One region of the Pseudoalteromonas sp. XMcav1-K genome, then DNA from elsewhere that is predicted to be linked to it. Evidence: predicted binding sites of a transcription regulator. Region 1 holds the regulator's gene; each other region holds the start of a gene.

The links. The regulator LexA, encoded in region 1, represses DNA repair genes until DNA is damaged. The targets are predictions, from matches to a motif close to TACTGTATNNNNATACAGTA.
Region 2: a site for LexA is predicted at 1,235-1,254, ahead of recN (DNA repair protein RecN). Genes of this name have one in related genera too.
Region 3: a site for LexA is predicted at 1,890-1,909, ahead of ruvC (crossover junction endodeoxyribonuclease RuvC). Genes of this name have one in related genera too.

The regions. Positions count from the first base shown of each region.
Region 1 is NZ_JBIPJE010000046.1:119,834-123,121, forward strand. Features, by position in the region: gene plsB (glycerol-3-phosphate 1-O-acyltransferase PlsB) at 1-951, opposite strand, end outside; gene lexA (transcriptional repressor LexA) at 1,180-1,797, shown strand; gene coxB (cytochrome c oxidase subunit II) at 2,136-3,266, shown strand; gene ctaD (cytochrome c oxidase subunit I) at 3,266-3,288, shown strand, end outside.
Region 2 is NZ_JBIPJE010000028.1:22,286-25,573, reverse strand. Features, by position in the region: gene nadK (NAD(+) kinase) at 1-362, shown strand, start outside; gene ACHSBP_RS03630 (hypothetical protein) at 573-1,091, shown strand; gene recN (DNA repair protein RecN) at 1,255-2,919, shown strand; gene ACHSBP_RS03620 (FAD-dependent oxidoreductase) at 3,017-3,288, opposite strand, start outside.
Region 3 is NZ_JBIPJE010000035.1:46,319-49,606, reverse strand. Features, by position in the region: gene ACHSBP_RS06385 (methyl-accepting chemotaxis protein) at 1-350, opposite strand, end outside; gene ACHSBP_RS06380 (DUF418 domain-containing protein) at 760-1,851, shown strand; gene ruvC (crossover junction endodeoxyribonuclease RuvC) at 1,957-2,481, shown strand; gene ruvA (Holliday junction branch migration protein RuvA) at 2,478-3,095, shown strand; gene ruvB (Holliday junction branch migration DNA helicase RuvB) at 3,097-3,288, shown strand, end outside.

The DNA of each region.
Region 1 (3,288 bases):
AAGTAATAAGTAATCCATATGGCTACGATGGCACGGCATATAGATGATTTCGTGGCCTTTGTCGGTCAGCTCTTGAATCCGTTCCGGGTTATTTACTTCAATACCGTTGTATAGCTTGGTCCACAGCCAAGTAAGAATGCGCTCAGAAACACCGATCATTGATTCGTTATAGTTGGCAGCAATTTCATCAACGAGTTTTATGGCATTTTGTCGTGCTTCTACAATTGAGATGTTTTTACTTTTTGCTTCATCTTCAATTGCGGCTTTGACAGTGCTTGATGCTAAAAGACCTTGATACAGCTGATCGCGAGATGGCAGTTTAGGGCCAAGCGCAGCGAGCTTCTGACGTTTAAAGTGGACGCGGGCAACACGAATGAGTTTATGCGGTAAATCATCACTTTGTTGCTTACTGGTAAGCTGCGATAGTTCTAATGGACGACTAAAACGAATTAAGTTGTCGCGGCCAGATAGTAACACGACAAATACTTTACGTAACCAACTTGGTGTAAGAGAACTGGATAAAATAGTGCCAAGGCCTGGCTTTTCTTTACCTGGATTGCGTCCCCATAAAATGGTGACCGGAATAACTTGTAAATCGGTAACGTCAGATTGTTTTAATGCTGCAAATATTTCTTCGCTAATTTCGAGCGCTGGGCTGTCTTTTTTGGCTTTACCAAACAGTGGCGAGCGATGATGAATTGGAATGTACCTTGGAACTTGTTTATCACCAATTTGCTGAGTGACCTGAGGGTCTGGTAAGCCGAGTTTTTTACAGGTGCTGCGCAACGCGGCTGAATCAGAAAAAGAATTTAACAATGTGATGTAAACGGTCGGCTTGTTCTTATCTATTGCGAGGTTGTCTAAAGGGTGTTCAGGCACTATTTTCGAACGTACTAAAAGCTTGTTCATACCGTTTGCAAACCACTGAATCATAGAGCCAACCAACTTCATAACACCAACCTAAAAACAAAAGGGGCGCTAGCATACCAGTTAACTCTAAAAGATTAAATAACTGGTCGTGCCAGAGGAAAAATAAAGCAATTTACTGCGATGATTTTTGATTTGCAGCAATTATCGTCTGTAACTAAGCATAGTGCTAATTATCAAATAATTAAAAGTTGCGAAATAAGAATAACTGTATATACTCACAGTTATCTGTACTGTATGGAAAACCAGTGAATGAGACCATTAACAAAACGTCAGGCACAAATCTTAGAACTTGTTAAAGTATTTATTAAAGATACTGGCATGCCGCCAACGCGCGCAGAAATCGCATCGACACTCGGTTTTAAAAGTGCAAACGCTGCAGAAGAGCATTTAAAAGCATTAGCCAAGAAAGGCGTAATTGAAATGGTGCCAGGCGCTAGCCGTGGTATTCGTTTAGTGGAAGAAGATGAACCCGAGCAACTTGGTTTACCATTAATTGGTCAAGTTGCCGCAGGTTCACCTATTTTGGCTAATGAGCACATTGAAAGCCATTATCAAGTGGATCCAAACCTATTTAACCCATGTGCAGATTTCCTACTGCGTGTACGTGGTGAGAGTATGAAGGATATCGGCATTATGGATGGTGACTTACTTGCTGTTCATCGCACGCCAGTGGCGAATAATGGTCAAGTGGTTGTAGCCCGTGTTGATGAAGATGTAACGGTAAAGCGTTTTGAAAAAGCAGGCAAACAAGTACTATTACATGCAGAAAATGACGATTTTGACACAATTAAAGTCGATTTAGAGCATGATCATTTTAATATCGAAGGCCTTGCGGTTGGCGTTATTAGAAATGCTGACTGGATGTAATACACTTTTGTTGACCTTGGCTAGTGAGTAATTTTGCTAGCCTCACCCTGCTTTAAAACACCCTATTTCTTACTATAACCCCTTCTATTTTTACATCTTCAAAAATCGCTAACTTATAGATTTATAAAAAATTTATCTTAAATTTGACTTGCGTAAAATTTAATCGTTTACTAGACCTTAGTAGTAACCTTGTTTTCTTTTTAAGCAAAGTGCGGCTTTTAGAAAACAAGTATAATAAAGAAAATGGAGTGATGCTGTAGTGCGTCGTGCGATTTAATCGCTAAAACTTTCACTGACCATTTCCTAACAACATAATAATAATTAGCTAAGGAGCGAGCATGAGGCTAGTGAAACTATCCTTATGGTTACTATTGAGCTTTCCTTTTTTAGCAGTTGGGACGAGTCAATATAACTTACCTGTTGGGGTGACAGACATCAGCCGTGATGTCTACGAGCTCCATATGACAATTTTTTATATCTGTTGCGTTATTGGATTAGTAGTATTTGCCATTATGTTTTGGGCAATAATTCATCACCGTAAATCAAAAGGAGCAGTGCCTGCTCAATTTCATGAAAGTACCAAAATTGAAATACTGTGGACCGCAATTCCATTTGTAATTTTGATTGGTATGGCAGTGCCTGCAACCAAAACCTTGATTGCCATGGAAGACACCACTAAAGCTGACCTAACGATTAAAGTCACAGGGTCACAATGGAAGTGGCATTATGAATATCTTGACCACGATGTGTCGTTCTATTCTGTTCTTTCGACTCCACGTGAACAAATCACCAATCAAGATCAAAAAACAGAAACCTACCTATTAGATGTTGATAAACCCCTTATTATTCCAAAAGGAAAAAAAGTACGCTTTTTAATGACTTCGGACGATGTAATTCACTCTTGGTGGGTACCTGAGTTCGCGGTTAAAAAAGATGCGAACCCTGGCTTTATTAACGAAGCGTGGACTAAGGTCAATGAGACCGGTATTTATCGCGGTCAGTGTGCTGAGTTATGCGGAAAAGACCATGGCTTTATGCCAGTGGTTGTTGAAGTTAAAGAGCCTGCTGAATTTGAACAGTGGTTGGCAAATGCGCAGCTTGAAAAAGCGCAAGCAGCGGCTGCAGAAAAAGCGTCACTTGATCTTACACTATCTCAAGATGAGCTAATGACGCTAGGAGAACAAGTGTATATGGCTAATTGTGCTGCGTGTCACCAACCTACTGGGATGGGATTGCCAGGTGTGTTCCCAGCGCTAAAAGATAGCCCAATAGCACTTGGCGATGTTAAAGCACATATCGATATTGTGGTTCATGGCAAGCCAGCAACAGCAATGCAAGGCTATAGCAAAATGTTGTCACTAAAAGAATTAGCGGCAGTAGTGACCTATGAGCGAAATGCTTGGGGTAACAACACTGGCGATTCAGTGCAACCAAGTGATATTCAAGAATCTGTGGGAGAAGCACAATAATGACAACACTAGCTGAATCTCA
Region 2 (3,288 bases), on a different contig from region 1:
AAAAATCTGACGGCCTTATTGTGTCAACGCCAACAGGTTCTACTGCCTATAGTCTTTCTGGCGGCGGCCCCATTTTAAACCCAAAACTCAACGCCATTTCATTGGTGCCTATGTTTCCGCACACACTAACAAGCCGCCCACTCGTGGTGGATGCAAATAGTGAAGTAAAACTGGTATTGAGTCCTGCGAATGATGTGGACTTACAAGTGAGTTGTGATAGCCATGTTGTGTTAGCGGTATTGCCAGGTGATGAAATTGTAATCAAACGAAGTGAACAACAGTTGCGCATGGTGCATCCAAGCAAATATTCGTATTACAATGTACTGCGCCAAAAGTTAAACTGGGGCAGTCGTTTATATTAATCAACCTGAAATCAACATAACAAATTAAGTTCTAGCGGACACTAAGGCATTACATCGTTAAATGTGAGTACACTAGCCCTATTTTATCGCACAAATTTGTTTTGTATTTGGAAAATCGATAAAACTAGAACGAACAAAAACATTATTGCTAAGTGTGTTACGCAATTTAATTAGTCAGATTCAGAGTAATCAATTGAAAGGAAAGAAAAAGTGGGGTTTGTAGTATTTTTAACCACCGTTTTATTAATTGTACTGTTAACGACATTTTTAGTCATAGATAACAATCGAAAAAAAGCATTAGCACTTGAAAAACAACAACAAAGCGAACGTATCGAGGTTGTTAGCTCTCGTTACAGCAAAATAGTGCAAAGCTATGGCAAATCACGCATTGTAAAACCAAAAGACATTAGTGGGTTATCGCAAATCAACAACAATTATTTTGTAATGCAACGTAAAAGTGATGAAACCATTACCCACTATGAACAAGTCATCGGTAACCTAACTGACTTACTCGAAAATGAGCTGCTAAAGTTTGAATCGGCAGACGATAAACTAACGTTAAGCAAACAAATTTACGCCTTTGTTGAACAATTACCGACATCTGGCCACCAATTCAACAGTGATTTTTATTGGCATCAATTGCCTTCATTAAGCCAACAAGTGATAACGCCAACACCTGCATCTACCGATGAACACGTTGAGCCGGAACTTCACGAAGAAAACATTTAATTTGATCTGCGCTAAAGGCTAAATACAAGCCATTAGCGCAACCCTTTTCAATAATTCTGCCTACTCCTTTTTTCTACCGAAATAAAATATCTTCATTTTTAACTTGCCTATTTTTTATTTACTGTATAAATTACCAGTTAATGTACTGTATGGATAATCAGTTATGTTAGCATCATTACAAGTAACAAATTTTGCAATTGTTGAACACCTTGATATTGAATGGCATCAAGGTATGACAACTATCACAGGTGAAACTGGCGCAGGTAAATCCATCGCAATAGACGCCCTATCGCTATGTTTAGGCGAACGTGCCGAAGCCAGCATGGTGCGCGAAGGCGCCGATAAAGCCCAAGTTTCAGCGGTGTTTGATATTCAGAACTTACCTGCTGCACAACACTTTATTAGTGAGCATGAACTAGGTGATAGTAGCGAATGCATAATTCGCCGTGTAGTATCGGCAAACGGCCGCAGTAAAGCCTATATAAACGGCGTAATGGTGCCTGCAGGCCAGTTGAAGTCTCTCGGCAGCCTGCTTATTTCAATTCACGGCCAACACGCGCACCAACAGCTCAATAAAGCTGGTTATCAGTTGTCGGTAGTCGATAGCTTTGCGGGACACGTTGATCTTGTGAACGACGTTAAAACAGCATACAACGCACTGCAATCACTTGAAAAAGAAAAGGCGACGCTAACCCAGTCACTACAACAAGCAGCAGCCGAAAAGCAATTGCTCGAGTATCAAGTGGCTGAGTTAGATGAGTTTTCACTTGAGCACGGTGAGTTTGAAGAAATTGAACAGCAACATAAGCTGCTAAGTAACGCAAATTCGTTGCTTGAAGGTACACAAAAAGAGCTGCAAATTATTTATCAACAAGATAATTATAATGCGTACTCTATGGTGCAATCGAGCGCAAACCAAATTGCTGAGTTAGCAAGTTTAGATAAAAAATTGGCTCCAATCGCCGACTTGTTATTTGAAGCAGGTATCAGTTTAGAAGAAGCTGCGCGCGAACTTAGCCATTATCAAGACAGCATTGAGATGGACCCTGCGCAGTTATCAGAACTCGATGACCGTATCGCACGCGCACTTGATTTGGCTAGAAAACACGATATTTCACCTGAAGCAATCCCAGATTTACACGCTGAGCTAAAGCAAAGTCTTGTCAACATTGAGCAAAGTGACGAACGTCTCGCCGCACTAGAAAGCGAAATCGCCGAAGCTAAAACACATTATATAACTGTCGCAACGCGCCTTTCGCAAAGCCGAAAAGTCGCAGCAGATGAACTATCAAAGCAAGTTACTGAGTCACTAGTAATGTTATCAATGGAAAACGCAAAGTTTGCCATTGTGGTTGAGCAACAAGAGATAACCAGTAGCAAAGGCCTAGACAGCATAGATTTTCAAGTAGCTGCTAACACAGGTCAACGTTTACAACCGCTTGTGAAAGTAGCCTCGGGTGGTGAGCTATCACGTATTAGTCTTGCCATTGAAGTTATCATTGCAGATAAAATGACTACACCAACCTTAATTTTTGATGAAGTCGATGTGGGTATTTCTGGCCCAACTGCATCAGCAGTTGGCAAATTATTGCGCCAATTAGGCAATAGTACACAGGTAATTTGTGTAACCCACTTACCGCAAGTAGCATCAAGTGGTCATAATCAGTTTTTTGTCAGTAAAAGCGATGATGGCACCCACACGCATACCCATATGTCGGTACTCGATAACTCGGGACGAATTGATGAAATTGCACGCTTATTAGGTGGCACGAATATTAGTGAAATTACCCGTACTAATGCCTCAGAATTACTGTCGCAATATCATTAAGCAAAAAAACATAAATACAAAAAAGGTGGGCATTTGCCCACCTTTTTTAATGTTATAAGCTGCCTTAAATGTTTAACCACATTCAGGCTACACAGCACTAAACTTCGAGATAGTCCATAATGCCTTCTGCTGCGTTGCGACCCTCATAAATAGCGGTAACCACTAAATCAGAACCCCTTACTGCATCGCCACCAGCAAAGATTTTAGGATTAGATGTTTGATGCGTATATGCGCCTTGCTCCGGTGCCACAATGCGACCCCATTTATCAAGCTCTACATCAAACTCACTTAACCACGGCATTGCATGAGGCTGAAAACCAAACGCCATAATTACCGCATCAGCTGGCACAACATGCTCAGAACCTGCTA
Region 3 (3,288 bases), on a different contig from region 1:
ACTAAGGTAAGAAACTGAGTTTCGTATTGTTCGATTAAATCATGAGTATCGCTAAGTTGTAGCTTTAACGATGGAATGGTATCGAGTGCGTTGTGTAATGCATGGATATTTTGCTTAATTAACACAATGCGCTGATTAAACTTATCAACATACTTTTCGTTTTTACGCAGTAAAAAGTCTTTTTCATGACGTCGCAACATCAACATGTTGTTACTCAACTCTTTACTTAGCGCTAGTTCGCTTCCGAGTTCTGCCATTTGATTTGTTGAATACCAAATAAGACTCGCCATTACTGCCATCGCTAAAATAATTAGCGCCGATAGTGACAAAAATGATCGTTTGATAGACATGAACACTCCTTATTCATCAGTAGAATTGCTCGTAATTTAGTACGATATTTAACTATCAATAATGCTAGGATCAGTTTTTAATTCTTGCCACAAAAATGTCATATTAGCGGCTTTTTATCTTGCTCTAATAATTGAACCGAGCGAATAAATCACCTTTATCAAAGCTAATAGATTTCAAATGGCGAATAAGTTTGTTAACCCGCGTTCAGGTAACATAGGGTGTTGCCATTGCTCCATTGGAAATATGAGAAGTTCGCACATCACTACGTATTATTGTTTTAATACGAATTGCTATGAGTGTGTGATTGTTATCCTTTAATCTCGCCGTTTATCATTTAAAACTTTACCAACAGTTACTTGACGCTCACTATGGCTGCGTTTTTAGTTTTCTCGAATGTAGGTTGTATGTATGCCACGTATTAAAACGCTTGATGTGCTGAGAGGTTTTGCTGTGTTGGGTATTCTGTTTATGAATATTTACTATCATAGCGTTTTTGAATTAGGTTACGTGCCGTTTCAAGTTACACCGCTTAGCGATAATGTGATTGAGGTGATAAATGCCTTTTTTATAGATGGTCGTTTTAGAGCCTTATTTTGTTTATTGTTCGGTGTAGGCTTAGCTATTTTGTATGATAAGCATGGTCAAGACGATGCCTTTACGTTGTTAAAGTCGCGTTTAAATTGGCTTCTTATTTTTGGCTTTATCCATAGCGTGTTTATTTTTTCTGGCGATATTTTGGTTAACTACGCACTAGCAGGGTTGATTGTGTATCGCGAAATAGGCAGTAGCCAAGAAGTGCTCTTAAAAAAAGCGAAAACTTATTTTGCTATAGGCTTTTCATTAATATTGCTGTTTGCGTTGATCCCAAACGAACCCATCTACCGTGATAGCGATGAATACTTCGAAATTATTAACACTTGGCAATCAGGTTATGGTGAGCAATTAATTCAGCAAATTGTGTTTACCATTATTATGTTTGTATTTAGCTGGGTGTGTTTTATTTGGATTACTGCAGGCATAGTCCTGTTTGGTGTTTACTTATATCGCGCCGATTTTTTCAATACGGGTTTATCAACAAAGCAATTGCTTGCATCTTTATTGGTGGTGATAACCATATCGAGCATCGATGCGCTATTGCGTGTTAATTACGTTCACTTGGTTGAACTCACTATGTCCATTGCCACATTTTCAGGACTAGTATGTGCGTTAATGTATTGCCATGTTTTTATTAAGCTAAATGAAAAGCTTACCGTATTAAACAGTATTTTTGCGCCTGCGGGACGTATGGCATTTACGCTTTATATTTTGCAATCAATCGTATTTGCGCTCTTCTTTCGCTACTTTTCACCTGAATTTGTGCATAGCGCAACGCGTTTAGACTATATCTACTTGTGTTTAATATTCTCAGTTTTTCAGCTGGTATTTGCGTTTTTCTATTTAAAACTTTTCAAGTCAGGTCCAATAGAGTGGCTTTGGCGCAAAGCATATAGCGCAAAATAAGTTAAATTTTGTGCAACTGCGCGCAGTTTAAAAACTATCACTGGTAATCCATACAGTTATTGGTCATTATTAGTTATCACAAGAAAACATCGCAAAAGGTGTGCATTGGCAATAATACTTGGCATCGACCCTGGCTCTCGCTTTACGGGCTATGGTTTAATTAAACAGCAAGGTATGAAGTTTGAATACTTAGGTAGCGGCTGTATTAAAATGGGCGAAAAGCCAATGGCCGAGCGCCTTAAAATAATTTTTCAAGGTGTGACACAGCTAATTGAACAATATCAACCAGATAGCTTTGCGATAGAACAAGTATTTATGGCGCGAAATCCCGATTCCGCTTTAAAACTTGGCCAAGCCCGTGGCGCTGCCATGGTAGCGGCTTCGCTTCAGTCACTTGAGGTGTTTGAATATTCTGCAAGGCAAGTTAAGCAGGCCGTAGTTGGCACCGGTGGTGCTGATAAATCGCAAGTACAACATATGGTAAAGAGTTTTTTAAAACTGCCAGGCACACCACAAGCAGATGCCGCCGATGCGTTGGCAATCGCCATTTGTCATGGCCATTCACAACAACATTTAATCAAGCTTTCAGGGCAAGCGAGTAAAACAGTAAGAGGACGATTAAGACGATGATAGGGCGATTACGCGGAACATTAGTAGAAAAACAGCCACCGGAAATCTTAATTGAAGTGAGTGGTGTTGGCTATGAAGTGAATATGCCAATGACCTGTTTTTACAACTTGCCGAAAGAAGGTGAAGAAGCGGTTGTTTACACCCATTTTGTGGTGAGAGAAGATGCACAATTATTGTTTGGTTTTAACAATAAAACGGAACGCGCACTATTTCGTGAATTATTAAAAGCCAATGGTGTAGGACCTAAGTTAGGTTTGGCAATTTTATCAGGTATGTCTGCCGAGCAATTTGTTGCCTGTGTGCATAATGAAGATGCAACTAGTCTTGTTAAATTGCCTGGTGTAGGTAAAAAGACAGCTGAGCGTTTAGTGCTTGAAATGAAAGACAGGCTGAAAGATTGGGGTATGGATCTCTTTACTCCTTATACCGATGGTGCAATATTGGAAATGCAGGAAGATCCAACCGTTAAAGGGTGTGCACAAGATGATGCAATAGCAGCGTTAATGGCACTCGGTTATAAAGCAAATCAAGCAGAAAAAGCCGTTAAAGCAATTAAAGGCAGTGGCTTATCAAGCGAAGCGCTAATTAAAGAAGCGTTAAAGGCAATGATGTAAGATGATTGAAGCAGATAGATTAATAGAGCCCGAGAAAAAAGGAAATGAGGACGTTATCGATAGAGCGATACGTCCAAAGCTGTTGTCTGATTACCGTGGTCAACCCCATGTAAAAGAGCAGATGGAAATTTTTATTGAAGCGGCGCGCTCTCGTGAAGAAGCACTTGACCATTTGCTTATTTTTGGCCCGCCG